2 regions of the Microlunatus sp. GCM10028923 genome follow, and region 1 is predicted to be linked to the other one. Evidence: riboswitches for the same ligand, from Rfam matches in the RefSeq annotation. Region 1 holds a riboswitch; the other holds the start of a gene.

The links. A riboswitch is a leader RNA that binds a small molecule or an ion and turns the genes downstream of it on or off. The one in region 1 is predicted to bind cobalamin.
Region 2: it holds a riboswitch for cobalamin, as region 1 does, so the genes downstream of both, metE (5-methyltetrahydropteroyltriglutamate--homocysteine S-methyltransferase) here and ACFQU4_RS20650 (ABC transporter substrate-binding protein) in region 1, are expected to answer to the same signal.

What each region holds. Positions count from the first base shown of each region.
Region 1 is NZ_JBHTFF010000008.1:116,166-124,286, forward strand. It holds gene ACFQU4_RS20630 (DUF2207 domain-containing protein) at 1-1,459, shown strand, start outside; gene ACFQU4_RS20635 (hypothetical protein) at 1,469-1,708, opposite strand; gene ACFQU4_RS20640 (PPOX class F420-dependent oxidoreductase) at 1,777-2,199, shown strand; gene ACFQU4_RS20645 (hypothetical protein) at 2,523-2,765, shown strand; cobalamin riboswitch at 3,184-3,387, shown strand; gene ACFQU4_RS20650 (ABC transporter substrate-binding protein) at 3,474-4,691, shown strand; gene ACFQU4_RS20655 (FecCD family ABC transporter permease) at 5,131-6,177, shown strand; gene ACFQU4_RS20660 (ABC transporter ATP-binding protein) at 6,177-7,028, shown strand; gene ACFQU4_RS20665 (IclR family transcriptional regulator) at 6,967-7,755, opposite strand; gene ACFQU4_RS20670 (SDR family oxidoreductase) at 7,932-8,121, shown strand, end outside.
Region 2 is NZ_JBHTFF010000002.1:481,586-489,706, reverse strand. It holds gene ACFQU4_RS06470 (rhodanese-like domain-containing protein) at 1-45, opposite strand, end outside; gene ACFQU4_RS06465 (Fpg/Nei family DNA glycosylase) at 42-902, opposite strand; gene ACFQU4_RS06460 (hypothetical protein) at 939-1,439, opposite strand; gene aat (leucyl/phenylalanyl-tRNA--protein transferase) at 1,485-2,189, opposite strand; gene ACFQU4_RS06450 (hypothetical protein) at 2,279-2,974, shown strand; gene ACFQU4_RS06445 (amidohydrolase family protein) at 2,982-4,181, opposite strand; cobalamin riboswitch at 4,273-4,408, shown strand; gene metE (5-methyltetrahydropteroyltriglutamate--homocysteine S-methyltransferase) at 4,535-6,844, shown strand; gene ACFQU4_RS06435 (sensor histidine kinase) at 7,067-8,121, shown strand, end outside.

The DNA of each region.
Region 1 (8,121 bases):
GTACCACGTCGAGTACACGATCCGCGGGCTGGTCAATCCCCGCGCCGGCGGCGGCTCCGGCCTGGACGAGCTGAACTGGAACGTGATCAGCAACTGGGAAGTGCCGCTGCGGAACGTGTCGATCATCGTCAACGGCCCGGCCGACCTCTCGGCCACCCAGTGTTTCGCCGGCGAGGCCGGCAGCCAGCAGCAGTGCCAGGCGTCCGGTTCCGGCGTCGGTGCCCAGTTCTCGGTGCCGGAGGTGCCGGAGGGCCAGGGCATGACCATCGTCGCCGGCTGGCCCGGCGGTACCTTCGTCGGCGCCGAGCCGATCCTGACCAAGCGGCTCCACCTCGGCAACACCTTCACCGCCAACCCGATCACCGTCGGCGCTGGCGCCCTGATCGCGGCCCTCGGCACCGGCGGGCTGGCCGCGATCGCCCGTCGCCGCGGCCGGGACGAGCGCTTCACCGGCCTGACCCCGGGCCTGGCGCCGACGGCCGGCGCGGACGGTGCGGCGACCACCGTCGGCGGCAGCAGCGGACCGGTCGCGGTCCGGTTCACGCCACCGGACGACGCCCGGCCGGGTGAGGTGGGCACGCTGATCGACGAGAAGGCGCAGCAGCGCGACGTCACGGCCACCGTGATCGACCTCGCCGTCCGCGGGCATCTGCGGATCGCCGAGGTGGACCCCGAGCCCGGCTCGAAGCTGCCCGGCGGCAAGGACTGGGAACTGACCCGGCTGGACGGATCCGACCAGTTCCGCGGGTACGAGTCCGCGGCGCTGAACGGGCTGTTCGACAAGGGCAACCCGATCCGGATGACCGAGGCGATGACCGGGCTGACCGCCGCCGCGGTGCCGGCCAAGCTGCTCACCGACGTGACCGACGAACGCGGCTGGTTCAAGGCCAACCCGGGCACCGTACGCGGCCTCTGGATCCTGGCCGGCTGCGCGCTCGTCGTGGTCGGCGCGATCGCCACCGCCGTGATGGCCGTGACGATGGGCTGGGGCATCATCGGCCTCGGCATCGTCCTGGCCGGCCTGGTGACCTTCGGCTTCGCCGGCCGGATGCCGGCCCGGACCGCCACCGGGACCGCGATGCTCGATCAGGCGAAGGGGTTCCGGCTCTACCTGGAGACGGCAGAGGCGGACCAGTTGAAGTTCGAGGAGGGCGAGGACCTGTTCTCCCGCTACCTCCCGTACGCGATCGTCTTCGGGGTCGCCGACCGGTGGGCCAGGATCTTCGCCGACCTGGCCGCCCGGGGTCACGACGTGCCGCAGCCGGACTGGTACGTCGGGCCGTACCTGGGGGCCGCGGCGTTCTACGGCTCCGGCGGTTTCAGCAGCAGCCTGGACGCCTTCTCCAGTGCGAGCAGTGCCGCCATGACGGCCGCGTCCGCGGGCTCCAGCGGCGGCAGCGGCTTCAGCGGTGGCAGCGTCGGCGGCGGGGTCGGTGGCGGCGGTGGCGGCGGCTGGTGAGCCGACTCGCTAGTCGGCCCGGAGCCGGTTGCGCAGGCTGATCAAGCGCTCCCGGAGCTGCGCCCGGTCGGCTGCCTCGCCGCCGAGTCGCGGATCGTAGTCCAGCAGGTTCACCTCGCGGGCCAGGTCCGCCGAGCCGCCGAGGTCGTCGATCTCGCGGATCAGTCCGTCCAGTTCTGAGCCGAAGACCGTGAACCCGTGCACCAGGATGTCGGTCAGGGGATGATCACCGGGCTTTCCGTTGGGCATCGCCACATCCTGCCTGAGCCGCGGCGCGTTCGGAATAACGGGTCGGCCCGTCGCGGTTGTCGAGCTACGTGAGCACTGTGACGCTTCCGGACGGGGTCCGCGATCTGATCACCGCCGGTCCGCTGGTCCACCTGACCACGATCAACCCGGACGGCAGTCCCCAGGTGTCCGTCGTCTGGGCCGGGCTGGACGGGGACGACCTGGTGACGGCCCATCTGGGCCGGATCCGCAAGCTGCGTAACCTGGAACGTGATCCGCGTGCCGTGCTGTCGTTCCTGGCGCCCGGCACGCCCGGTGAACTGGCCAGACCGTACGTGACGCTCAGGGCGCGGGCGACCGTCGTCGAGACCGACGACGCCTGGGACCTGCTGAACCGCTGGACCAAGGTGTACGTCGACCCGCAGCTCGAGTTCCCCGAGCCGCGGACGCGCGGGTACGTGGTCCGCTACGCCGTGGAGCGGGTCAGCGGCTACGGCCCCTGGGCGGAATGATCACCCGGGCACAGTCCGCAGTCGGCGCTCGGCGCGGCCACAAGATCTTCCCGTGGGCCGCGACCTCGGCTCGCCGAGTGGACGGAAAGGGCCGTGTCTGAGGGCTGAGCGGTCAAAGCGTCCACTCGGTGTGGGCCCGATCCGTGCGCCCGGTGCCGTACCGCAGGATCTTCGGTGCGGCGCCGCTACTCCTTCCGCTGACACCGCCGCTGCACCCGGCGGGAGGCGTTCCCGCGGGAACGTCTGGGGATCCCATGCTCACGACGGCTCCGACCGGGGCCGCGGTGGTCGCCCATCGGGGCGCGCAGGCTAGCGTCAGTGCCATGGCAGAGGGTAAGAAGCGCGAACGGGTGCTGCTCGCGATCGTCGGTGGCATCTTGGTGTGGGGCGGCTTCGGGCTGGCCGCGCTGCAGGTGATCGTCGCGATCGTGCTCACCGTGCAGCGCTCGCCGGTGGCCTGGCCGTGGCTGGCGGTCTCGGTCGCGATCACGACCCTCGTCGGGCTGCTCGGACTCTGGATCGTGCGCAGGTCCAACGTTCCGCTCGGCGACGCCATGAATCTCTGACCCGGAGCAGGGGGCCCGGTGTTGCGAGTCGAGCGCCGGGTTGTCCTCGGCGTACGCGCCACGCCGGCATCGGTCCACTCGGTCGCGGCCCCGCCCCGCCCGTCGCTGCGGGAGTGCCGGTCGACTCGTTCGGATCAACCAGCTCCGTCCTCGAGGACAGGTGCCGAGCAGGTGCCGTACGCCCTCCTCGGCGCGCGCCCGCGTCGAGGGCCGGACAGCAACCAGCCAGGGGTCTCGACCCTGCATGCCCGCGCGCGACGTTCCCGCGGGAACGTCAGACGCTGAGCGGCCCGGGGCGGCTTCGGAGCGGCGGCACCCAGGCCGGCCGTCGACCGACCGCGCCCAGCGTCGGACCGCCCCGTCGACCGAGCCCGACTCCCAGCGGTGGGCCTGGGCCGCGGCAACGCTCTGCTCGCGGATCGCGATTAGACTTACCGCCGCCAGCGGGGAGGGAATCCGGTGCAAGCCCGGAACTGCCCCGCAGCGGTGAGTGGGGACGGCGACCGCGCCGAACGCACTGGGCCGAGCCGTGAGGCCGGGCCCGGGAAGCGGCGGCCGCCGGCAGGCCGGGAACGGCCGGAACCCACGAGTCCGAAAACCTGCCGCTGGTGTCCGGGTCGCCGATCCGGACGTCCGGCGCCGCGAGGGACGGTCCGCCGGATCCCCATCCGGCCGCACCGCGGCCGAGGTCCGGAAGGCCTTGCAGAGTTGAGAATTCACGGCATCCGCGGGCGACTGCTCGCGTTGTTGATCACCGCGACGACGATCGCCCTGGCCGGCTGCGGTACGACAGCGCCCCCGGCCCAGACCTCGTCCTCGGCGCCCGCGGGCGTCGACAGCGCCGGCTGCGTTCAGAGCTTCGATCCCGGCGCCGACTACTACCCCGACAAGCAGAAGCTCGAATTCGCCGACAATTTCACGATCAGTTACCACGGGTCGTATCAGGTGGTCACGGTGAAGCAGCCGGTCTTCGGCGGCAAGCCGGAGAGCTACGTACTGGTCCGCTGCGGGGCGCCGAAGCCCGAGCTGACCGGTGAACTCACCAAGGCGCAGGTGATCACGACGCCGGTACAGAGCCTCTTCTCCGGCTCCACCACGCACCTGCCCGCGCTCGAGGCGCTCGGCCGGCTGGATGCGGTGACCGGAGTCGCCGCGAAGGCGTACATCTCCTCGGAGGCAGCCAAGAAGCGGGCGGCCGGCGCCGAGGTGACCGAGTACGCCGCCGCCGGGACGCCCGACGCCGAGGCGATCGTGGCCGCGAAGCCGGACGTGCTGATCACCGACGGCACCGACTCGCCGGCCTACGCGACGGTCCGGGACGCCGGGATCGGCGTGCTCGGCGGCGCCGAGTTCCTGGAGCACGATCCGCTCGGCCGGGCCGAGTGGATCAAGCTGTTCGCGGCGCTGACCGGCACCGAGGCCCAGGCCGGCCCGGTCTTCGACAAGATCCGCGACGACTACACCAAGACCCAGCAGCTGGTCGCCGACGCGGAGCCGGTCGAGCTGGTGCTCAGCCAGCCCTATCAGGGCGTCTGGTCGGTACCGGCCGGCGGCAGCTTCCAGGGGAAGATGATCAAGGACTCCGGCGGCAGCTGGCCCTGGCAGGACGATCCGTCGACCGGTTCGATCAACACCGACCTGGAGGCCGTCCTCGGCAAGTCGGGATCGGCCAAGACGTGGATCACCACCTCCAACTGGCGGACCAAGAAGGAGGCGACCGCCGAGGAGCCGCGGCTGGCCGAGTTCACCGCGTACAAGTCGGGCAAGCTCTGGGCGCCGAGCAAGCAGCTCAACGACGCGGGCGGCAACAACTACTTCGAGCTGGGCGCGTTGCGGCCGGACCTGACGCTGGCCGACCTCGTCGCGATCACCCACCCCGACCTGCTGCCCGACCACACCTTCACCTTCTACCAGCCCCTCTCCTGACCACCCAGCCGTGACCACCCCTCCCAACCCCGCCGACCCCGCCGACCCCGCCGACCCCGCCGACCCCGCCGACCGGGCACAAAAGCAGCCGTTTCGGCGGCGTGTCACTGCTGTTGTGCCCGGTCGGCGTGGTTGGGGGGTGCGGGGTTCGGGGATGTCGGGTTCCGGGATGTCGGGTTCCGGGATGTCGGGTTCCGGGATGTCGGGTTCCGGGATGTCGGGTTCCGCGGCGCCAGGTTCCGGGGCGCCGGGCTCCGGATCGCCAGGTCCCGGAACACCAGATTCCGAAGCACAGGGCTCCGGAGCACCAGGTCCCGGAACACCAGGTCCCGGAGCACCAGATTCCGAAGCACCAGGTCCCGGAACGCCAGGTGCCGGAACGCCAGGTCCCGAAACACCAGGTCCCGGAGCACCAGGTCCCGGATCGCCGGGTTCCGGGGTGGGGGGTCGGCCGGTACGGCTCGGGCTGGTGCTGGTCGGGTTGGCGGTGGTCGCGCTGGCGGTGGTCGCGGTCGCCTCGGCGGTCGGCACGGTGAACATCCCGGTGCCCTCGGTGCTGCGGTTCCTCTTCACGGGCGACGCCGGGGATCCTTCCTGGACGACGCTGCTGGACCGGGTCCGACTCCCCCGCGTCGGTACGGCAGCGACGGCGGGGGCCGGGCTCGCCGTCGCCGGGCTGGTCATGCAGACCCTGTTCGCGAACCCGCTCGCCGACCCGTACGTGCTCGGCATCTCGTCCGGGGCCAGCCTCGGCGTCGCCCTGATCACCCTCGGCGGCGGGACGGTCGGTGCCGGGTTCGTGGCGATCACCGGCGCCGGGCGGGGCGGCGTGGTCGTCGCGGCGGCGGCCGGCGCGCTCGCCGTACTGCTGGTGATCTTGCTGTTCGGCCGATGGATCTCCTCGGTGATCACGTTGTTGATCATCGGTGTGATGGTGTCGTCGGCGGTCGGCGCGGTCACCTCGCTGCTGCTGGCGTTCGCCGAGCCGGCCCGGCTGCAGCAGTTCATCTCCTGGGGTCTCGGCTCCTTCAGCGGCGTGCCGCGCGGCGACCTGGTGCTGCTCATGACCATCATCGGGGTCGCCGCGATCATCCTGTTCGCCGTGAGCCAGAGCCTGAACGCGATGCTGCTCGGCGAGCGGTACGCGCTGACGATGGGGGTCCGGGTCCGGCTGATCCGCTACACCGCGATCACGGCGACCGCGATCATCGCCGGCGCGGTCACCGCCTACTGCGGCCCGATCGCCTTCCTCGGCATCGCCGTGCCGCACCTGGCCCGGCTGTTGATCGGCACCTCGGACCACCGGATCCTGCTGCCGGCGACGCTGCTGCTCGGGGTGATCGTCGCGGTCGCCTGTTCCATGATCACCCAGCTGCCGCCCGGCGACCTGGTGCTGCCGGTGAACGTCGTGTCGGCGTTGGTCGGCGTGCCGGTGGTGCTGGTAGTCCTGGTCCGGTCGCGCCGGCTCGCGGCGGGAGCGGTCTGATGGACCCCCGGCTCAGCCTGACCGGCGTGGCGGTCGGCTACCGGCGGCACCGCCCCGGGACCGGCACCACGGTGATCGCCGACGGCATCGACGTCGACGCCGCCGCCGGCACCGTGACCGCGCTGCTCGGGCCGAACGGCGCCGGCAAGTCGACCCTGCTCCGCTCGATCGTCGGGCTGCAGCCACTGCTGGCCGGCCGGGCCACCCTGGACGGGCAGCCGATCGACCACCTGCCCCCTCCGGTACGGGCTCGCCGGCTCGCCGTGGTGCTGACCGACCGGGTGGACGCCGGACTGCTCACCGCCCGCGAGGTGGCACAGCTCGGCCGGCATCCGTACGCCCGGCTGACCGGCCGGCTGACCGCCCGGGAACGCGACCTGGTCGACGGCGTCCTGCACCGGCTGCACGCCCACCCGTGGGCCGACCGCCGGTTCGCCGAGCTGTCCGACGGTCAGCGACAGCGGGTGCTGCTGGCCCGCGCCCTGATCACCGAGCCGGAGTTGTTGATCTTGGACGAGCCGACCTCGTTCCTCGACGTGGGCGCCCGGGTCGAGTTGATGATCCTGCTCCGGGAACTGGCCGCCGAGCAGGGGCTGATCATCGTCGTCTCGACGCACGAGGTCGAGCTGGCTCTGCGGACCGCCGATGCGACGTGGTTGATCGACGACGGGACGGTCCGGTCCGGCACGCCGGAGGAGTTGATCACCTCCGGCGCGATCGCCGGGGTGTTCGAGACCCCGGCCGCACGGTTCGACCCGGAGACCCGGACCTTCGGGCCCGTCGCAGGGTTCAGCTCGCAGCCCGGTGCCGACCACCGGCGTCCAGAGCCCGGGAGATCGCCATGGCGGTAGACCGGACCACCGGCGCGAACTGCCGCGCCTGGGCCAGTTCGGTCGCGCCGGTGACCGAGATCGCGCCGACCACGGTCCGCCGGCGAGCGAACACCGGCGCCGCGACGCAGAACAGCCCGGGCCGCGATTCCTCGACGTCGTAGGCAATCCGGGACTCGCGGATCCGGGCCAGCTCGCGGCGCAGCTGGTCCGGCCGGGTGATCGTCCGCCCGGTCCGGGCCTCCAGCGGGCCGGACAGCACCGACTCCACCAGCGCCGGCGAGCTGAACGCGAGGATCGCCTTGCCCAGCCCGGTCGCGTGCATCGGGGCCCGGCCGCCGGGCCGGTAGTGGTTCACCCGGTGCGCCGCCGGCGAGATCTTCTCGATGTAGATGATCTCCGAACCCTTCGGTACCGCGACGTTGCAGGTCAGCCGGGTGATCTCGTTCAGCGTGTGCGCGTACGGAATCGTCAGCTCGCGCAGCTTGGCGTGGTCGGGCACCAGGTGGCCGAGCTCGAACAGCCGGACGCCGAGCCGCATCCCGCGCGGCCCCCGTTCCAGCGCACCCCAGCTCTCCAGGTCGCCGACCAGCCGATGCGTGGTCGACTTCGGGATGCCGGACCGCCGGGCCATCTCGCTGATGCTGAGCTCGACGTCGTGCTCGGAGAACAGGTCGAGCAGCGCCAGGCCGCGCAGCAGCGAGGACCGTGCCGACGGGTCGCCGGACTGATCAGCGGGACGCAACATGTCCGTTCCTCCGCCCGAGATGGTGATCCTGGTGGGGTCGAACGCCGGCGTGGCGCGCACTCAGGACCAGGTCGTAGTATCCGCCCGTTTTCCACGTTTCGCAATCGTTGCGCCACGTTTCGGAATCCGGTTACCGACAGTGCTCGCGTACGGGATTGTCGCCAAGAATGGCCAGCATGACGCTCTCCGTACTCTTCCTCGGCGGGACCGGCACGATCAGCAGCTGGTGTGCCCGGCGCGCGGTCGACGCCGGCATCGCGCTGACCGTACTCAACCGCGGCACCACCACCCGGCGTCCATTGCCCGACGGAGTCGAGGAACTCCGCGGCGACGCCCGCGACCCCGAATCGGTCCGCGCCGCGATCG
Region 2 (8,121 bases), on a different contig from region 1:
GCGGAACTTGATCATGGACCAGATCGCGGCGAGATAGGCCCTCATTTGAGCAGCTTCGACAGTCGGCGGTCGGCGAGCTTCTTGCCGCCGGTCTGGCAGGTCGGGCAGTACTGCAGCGACGAGTCGTGGAAGGACACCTCGGCGATCGTGTCGCCGCAGACCGGGCAGGTCTCGCCCTTGCGGCCGTGCACCCGCAGCCCGGCCTTCTTCTCCCCCTTGAGATCCTTCGCGGCCAGCCCCTCGGCCCGTTCGATGGCGCCGGCCAGCTCTTCCTTGATCGCCGTGAAGAGCCGGTCCCGTTCCTCGTCGGTGAGCGTGTTGGCGCCCTTGAACGGGCTCAGCCTGGCAACGTGCAGGATCTCGTCGGAGTAGGCGTTGCCGATCCCGGCGATGATCTTCTGGTCCCGCAGCACGCCCTTCAGCTGGGACCGGCCGGCGCGCTGCAGCAGATCGGCGAACACCTCGGCGTCGAACGCGTCCGACAACGGGTCCGGGCCGAGCGTCGCCACATGCGGGATGCTCGACGGGTCGGCGGTGACGTGGACGGCGAGCTTGCGCTGGGTGCCGGCTTCGGTCAGCTCGAACCCGGAGCCGTCGTCCAGCCGGAACCGCAGCGCCAACGGACCCTTGCGAGGCGGCGGCTTGTCCGAGACCTCGTCCTTCCAGCGCAGCCAGCCGGCCCGGGCCAGATGGAACACCAGGTGCAGGCCCTGCGCACCGATGTCGATGAACTTGCCGTGCCGCTCGACGCCGTCGATCTCCAGCCCGGACAGGGCGGTCAGCGGCGGATCGTACGTCTTCAGGGCGCTGAACGCGACCAGGTCCACCCGGGCGATCGTCCGGCCGACGCAGACCGGCCGCAGGAACCGTACGAGGGATTCGACCTCAGGCATCTCCGGCATGACACCAAATCTATTCGCCGGGACCGACGAATGGGGCTAGACGAGCTCGAGGCGGTGTTCGGCCCAGCCGGCCACCTTGTCCAGCCGGTGCGCGGGCAGGCCGCCCATCGGGGACAGCGCCAGCCCGTCGCCGCCGAACATCCGGCTCACGATCGGGTCGTCCAGTTCCGCGGCCATGTCGCTCAGCTGGATCCGGACCGGCAGGAACTTGCCGTTGCCGTCGGAGTCCTCGACCACGATCCGGGCCACGTCGGTCCACGGGATCACCAGCCGCGACTCACCGCTGCCGAGCACCACCCCGGACCGGGCCAGGCCCACCTGGACGGTCCGGCCGCGGACGCCGAGCCAGCCGATCCCGCCCAACGCCAGCGCCAGCACGATCGCCATCATCGCGACCGCGCCGGAGATCGCCGGCTGGGTGGACCGCAGCCAGATCGCGACGTACACGCAGGTCACCACCCCGGCGACCGCCGCGGCCGCGAAGACGACCAGCAGCACGTCGAGGGGCTCGACCTGGCCGGACCAGAACCGGTTCAACCGGACAGTCTTCCGCTCGTCCTGCACTGGCCGGATGTTAGTCCGTCACCGGCTCGGCCGGGCGGCGGGTGCCTCCGGAGTGAACACTCCGGCCCGCCAGACCGGCGGCGTGAGCTGCAGCGCCGCCGGCAACCGGTCCAGATAGTCGGCCCGATCCAGCTCGACCACGCCGAGCGTGGCCAGGTGATCCGTCTGCCACTGCACGTCCAGCAGCCGGCTCTCCTCCGGCCCGGCGGCGCGGAGCAATTCGACCAGCCCGACCAGCGCGGCCTTGGACGCGTCCCGGCCGATCTCGGCGTCATGGAACATCGACTCGCCGGCGAACAGTCCGCCCAGGCCGACCCCGTAGAGGCCGCCGGCCAGCCGGTCGTCAAGGGTCCAGGCCTCGACCGAGTGGACCACGCCGGCCCGGTGCAGCTCGGTGTAGACGGCCCGGATCTCGCCGTTGATCCAGGAGCCCTCGCGGCTCGGGTCGGCGCACCGGTCCAGCACCGCGTCGAAGGCGGTGTCCACCCGGATCTCGTACCGCTTGAGCATCTTGCGCAGGGAACGGCTGACCCGGAGTCCGTCCAGCGGCAGCACCCCGCGCCGGACCGGGGAGAACCAGCCCATGGTGCCCCGGCCGATCGGCATCGGGAACACGCCGGTGCGGTAGGCCGCGACGACCAGTCCCAGGTCGAACCCGTGCGAGTACCCGATCAGGTCCTCGTCCGGCCAGTCCGCCGGAGGGCCGAACGGCGACGGCTGCATGCCCCCGATTGTGCCGCCCGGGCGCGGGCGACGTGCCGTCACCCCCGTGGACGTACGCTGGTGGTGATTTTCGTGGCCCGGGAGGTCGGATGCCGTCAGCGCAGGAGTTCGGTCGCAACATCGCACGCTCGCTCGAACCGATCCGGACCCAGGGTCCGCAGGCGGCGGGCGGCGTGCTGCGCCGGGTCGTCGAGGCGGCGATCGACGGGATCGGCCGGCTGCCGAGCGCCAAGCATGCCGCCGGGAAGCACCTGACCAAGTGCGCCGGGTACGTCGACGACGCGGTCGAGTCCGTGATCGAGTCGCACGTCATGCTCGGCTCCGCCCAGGGCTTCGTCACCAACATCGGCGGGCTGGCCACGCTGCCGGTCGCGCTGCCGGCGAACCTGACCGGCGTCGCCGTGGTCCAGGTCCGGATGGTCGCCGCGATCGCCCACCTGCGCGGGTACGACCTCGACGATCCCCGCGTCCGGACCGCCCTGCTGATGTGCCTGCTCGGCGGCGAACAGGTCGCCAAGCGGATCGCGGAGGGCAAGTTCCCCACCTCGCCGCTGGCCGTCGCCACGGCCCCGGTCTTCGACCCCACGCTGGACGCCGCGGTCGCCCAGGCCGTCGTGTCCGGGCTGCTCGCCGCGGTCGGCGGCCGCAACCTGGCCCTGCTCGTGACCAAACGGATCCCGCTGATCGGCGGCGGCGTCGGTGCCGTGATGGACGGCGTCGCGACCCACCAGATCGGCAAGTACGCCAAGACCGAACTGGTCCGGCGCCGCGCGCTGCAGGCTTGATCCGGGTTCAATCGGCGAGCCGGGTGCCCCGGACGAAGACGGCGCGCACCCGCAGCAGCGCGGCGAGATCCTCCAGCGGGTTGCCGTCGACAGCGACCAGGTCGGCGTCGTAGCCGGGTGCCAGCCGTCCCTTCCGGTCACCGAGTCGGCACACCTCCGCGGCGATCGAGGTTGCAGCCGTCAGGGCCGCCAGCGCTGACGGGCCGAGGTCGGCCAGCTGGGCGACACCGAGCGGCAGCACGTCGTGCGGCTTGATCGGTGCGATCCCGGCGTCGGTGCCGATGACCACGAGCGCGCCGGACGCCACGATCCGCCGCACGTTCTCCATCAGCGCGGGGATCCGGGCCACGATGTCCGGCGGCGGAGCGACTCCCGGCACGTTGGCGATGCCGAGCGTCAGTCCGAGCTGCACCCGCAGCGTGGCCAGTTCCCGGAGCAGCTCGTCCGACGGCCGGTCCACGCCGTCGGTGGTGAGGAACGAGGCGTGCTCGAGCCCGTCCACCCCCGCGGCGAGCGCGTCCAGCACGGGTTGGGTGCCATGGGCGTGGGCGGTCACCGGCAGGCCGAGCCGGTGCGCCTCCTCGACGACCGCACGCAGGTCCGCCGGCGAGAACTGCGGCCGTTCGGAGTGCGTGCCCGGCGTGAGCTGGCCGCCGCTGGCCATCACCTTGATCACGTCGACGCCGCGGTCGGCCCGCTGCCGGACCGCTGCCCGTACGCCCTCGAGCCCGGACGCGGCCCCGCCGAGGAAGTGGCAGTGGCCGTTCGGCGTGGTCAGCGGCGGACCGGCGGCGACGATCGTCGGGAGCGTCGGGTCCGTCGCGGCCCGTGACCGCAACTGCAGGCTCAGGTAGTCCCGGTCGCCGAGGTCGCGGACGGTCGTCACCCCGGCCCGGACCGCACACCGGGCGGCCGCGGTCATCGCCGTCAGCACGGCCTCGTCGTCGCGCTCGGCGAGCCGCGCGACCACATCGTCACTGGCGTCGAAGCACAGATGGACGTGGGTGTCGATCAGGCCGGGCAGCAGCGTCGCGCCGGCGAACTCGACGACCGTCGCGCCCTCCGGCGCGGCGGTGCCGGAGGTGATCTCGACGATCTTGGTCCCGTCGAGCACGACGCAGGGGTCGGCGATCAGCGTGCCGCTCGCCCCGTCGAACAGCCGGGCGGCGCGTACCGCCACGAGCCTCGTCGGCGCCGGTGAGGTCATGGTCCTATTAGGCGCCCGGTTCGGCGGTTCCGTGGTGAGATCACCGAAAGAACCGGTCGCGACGCGCATAGGGTGTTGGGTGCGGCTGGACAAGGGAACCCGGTGCGAATCCGGGACTGCCCCGCAGCGGTATCAGGGAACGACCGCCGTCACCAAGCACTGGGCTCCGGCCTGGGAAGCGACGGCCAGTAGGTGGGTCCGCCCCGTGCCCTCGAGTCCGAAGACCTGCCAGCCGTCCGCCCGGCGCCCGCCTGGCGGAGGTGACGATCCCGAGGGAGGGTCGGCCGGAAGCTCTTCCGGCGCTGCCCTCCTCCGGCGGATCAGCAGGACTCGCGAAGGAGAGTTCTCTTCAGATGACTTCGATTGCCACGACCCACGGTTATCCCCGACAGGGCCGGCGCCGCGAACTGAAGCGCGCCATCGAACGCTATTGGAAGGGCGGCACGGACGCCGCCGCCCTGCTCGACACCGCGGCGACGCTGCGCCGGCAACGGCTGGAGCGGCTCCGCGACGCCGGGCTCGGCGAGGTGCCGGTCGGCGACTTCTCGCTGTACGACCACGTGCTGGACACCGCCTGGATGGTCGGTGCGATCCCGCCCCGCCATGCCGAGGCGGTGCCGGACACCACGACCGACGCCGGCCGGCTGGACCGCTACTTCGCGATGGCCCGCGGCGACGACCGGGTGCAGCCGCTGGAGATGACCAAGTGGTTCGACACCAACTACCACTACCTGGTGCCCGAGCTGTCCGCCGGCACCGAGTTCGCGCTCGACCCGACCAAGATCATCGACGAGCTGGCCGAGGCGGCCGAGCTCGGCGTCGCTGCACGCCCGGTGCTGGTCGGGCCGGTCACGTTCCTGCTGCTGGCCAAGGCCGCCGAGGACCCGGACTTCGCGCCGATCTCCCTGCTGGACAAGCTGATTCCGGTCTACGCCGAGCTGCTCGGCCGGCTCGCCGAGGCCGGCGCCGAGTGGGTGCAGCTGGACGAGCCGGTGCTGGTCACCGACCTCGATCCGGCCGACCTGGAGCGGTTCCGGGAGGCCTACGCCACCCTGGCCGCGGTACCGAACCGGCCCAAGATCATCATCGGCAGCTACTTCGACCGGCTCGGTGACGCGGCCCCGGTGGTCGTGTCGGCACCGGTCGAGGGGCTCGCTGTTGATCTTGTCGGTCCGGGTTCGGCCAGTCTCGATGATCTGGCCGGGCAGCCCGGACTGGCCGGCAAACGCTTGATCGCCGGGGTGGTCGACGGCCGCAACGTGTGGCGGACCGACCTGGCCGCGGCGCTGGGCAAGCTCGGCACCCTGCTCGGCCTGGTGGACCGGCTGGACGTGTCGTCCTCGTCGTCGCTGCTGCACGTGCCGATCGACGTCACCGACGAGCCGGACCTCGACCCGACCGTGGCCGGCTGGCTGGCGTTCGCCGACCAGAAGCTCGAGGAGCTGGCGATTCTGGCCCGCGCCCTGAACCAGGGCCGGGACGCGGTGGCCGGCGAGCTGACCGTGAACGCGACCCGGCTGGCGTCCCGCGCGACGTCGCCGATCGTCCGTGATCAAGCGGTACGGGAGCGACTGGCCACCGTCACCGATGATCAACTCCGGCGTCGCTCGGCGTACCCGGTCCGGGCCGAGGCCCAGCATGATCAACTCAAGCTGCCGGCCTTCCCGACCACGACGATCGGCTCGTTCCCGCAGACCACGACACTGCGCCAGGCCCGGGCCGACCTGCGGGCGAAGAAGATCGACAACACCGCGTACGACCAGGCGATGCGGGACGAGATCGCCGAAGTGATCAAGCTGCAGACGGAGCTCGGCGTCGACGTGCTGGTGCACGGAGAGCCGGAACGCAACGACATGGTGCAGTACTTCGCCGATCAGCTGGTCGGGTTCCTGAGCACCCGCAACGGCTGGGTGCAGTCGTACGGGACCCGGTGCGTGCGGCCGCCGATCATCGTCGGCGACGTGTCCCGGCCGCGGCCGATGACGGTGGACTGGGCCTCGTACGCCCAGGGCCTGACGGACCGTCCGGTCAAGGGCATGCTGACCGGCCCGGTGACCATGCTGGCCTGGTCGTTCGTCCGCGATGATCAACCGCTCGGCGACACCGCTCGGCAGGTGGCGCTGGCCCTGCGGGACGAGGTGGCCGACCTGGAGAGCGCCGGGATCCGGGTGATCCAGGTGGACGAGCCGGCGTTGCGGGAGACCCTGCCGCTGCGCCGGGCCGACCGGCCGGGCTACCTGGACTGGGCCGTCGCGGCGTTCCAGCTGTCCACGGCCGGGGTGACCGACGCGACCCAGATCCACACCCACATGTGTTACGCCGAGTTCGGCGACATCGTGGACGCGATCGTCGCGATGGACGCCGACGTGATCAGCCTGGAGGCGGCCCGGTCCCGGATGGAGGTCGTCGGCGAACTGTCCGAGGCCGGCTATCCGCGCGAGGTCGGCCCGGGCGTCTGGGACATCCACTCGCCGCGGGTCCCGCCGGTCGAGGAGATGATCGAGGCCTTGCGGCTGGCCGGGCAGACCCTGCCCGCCGAACGGCTCTGGGCCAACCCGGACTGCGGTCTGAAGACCCGGGGCTATGCCGAGGTGGAGGAGTCGCTGCGCCATCTGGTCGCCGCGGCCCGGCAGGTCCGGACCGAGCTGAGCCCGGTCGGCTGATCAACTCCCTGGACCTGTCGAAGAGCGAGCCCGATCGGGCCCGACACTCTTCGACAGGTTCGGGGCAGGCTTCGACAGCCTTTAGTGCGGGTCCGGAACGACGCCAGACACGCCACGCTCGATTACCCCCGATTACGCCCGCCACGGCAGGAATCTGCGCATAATCGACACTGTCGATCGGGGGATTGATATGCGCCGTTTGATCATCACGGAACAACGGTCATGACCGCGCAACACGTCACGCTCGGCCGGGCCTTCCTGTTCAGCTGGCGACGACTGCGCCGTCGCGTCAGTACGCGCGCCCAATTGACGATCGTGTACGGGATCCTGGCCGCGATCGCCGCCACCACCGCACTGGTCGCGGTCAACGTCGCCGTCCGGCTGGTGCCGGATCCGTTGCTGACCGGCGGCACCGGGCGCCTGCTGGACGCGCTCATGATCGTTTCGGTGGTCGCGTTGATCACGCTGATCGCCGGCACCACCCTGGTCACCTGGATGATCACCGGTGGCGTGCTCCGTCCGCTCAACGATCTCAACGCCGCGGCGACCCGGGCCGCCCAGGGCCCGCCCGGCGGGCAGCTCGAGGTCGGCGAACCGGCCAAGGTCTCCAGCCGCGACGAGCTCGTCGCGCTGGCCGGCAGCTTCAACCGGATGCTGTCCCGGCTGGACCACCAGCTCGAGGCCCGCCGCCGGTTCACCGCGATCGCCGAGACCGAGCTGCCGACCCAGCTGGCCACGACCCGGCAGCTGCTCGACGCGGCCGCCAACGACTGGCTGATCACGGCCCGGACGCAACACCTCATCGAACAGCTGTCCTACGCCAACCAACGATCACTCGACCTGGTCGACGGCCTGATGGCCCTGTCCCGGTCCGGCACCGTCGAGCCCATGATCACCGCGACCAACCTGGACGACGTCATCGTCGAGTCCGCGGTCGGGCTGGAGGCGCTGCGGCTGCACCACCAGGTCAAGATCATCTTCGACATCGACGACGTCCGGGCCGAGACCGACCGGACCATCCTGCGCGGCATCGTCGATCGGCTGCTGGACAACGCGATCCGGTACAACCGGCGACACGGGACGGTCTGGGTCGGCACCAGCCGCGGCTGGGGTCAGCCGACGATCACGATCTCCAACACGGGTGAGGTGATGAGCCAGCGCGAGGTCGAACACGCGCTGCGGCCGACGCCGGAGACCCGGAGCGGCCCGGCTGCGCACGGGTTCGGCCTGGCGATCACGCAGAACCTGGCCCGCTCACTGGACGCCACGCTCACCCT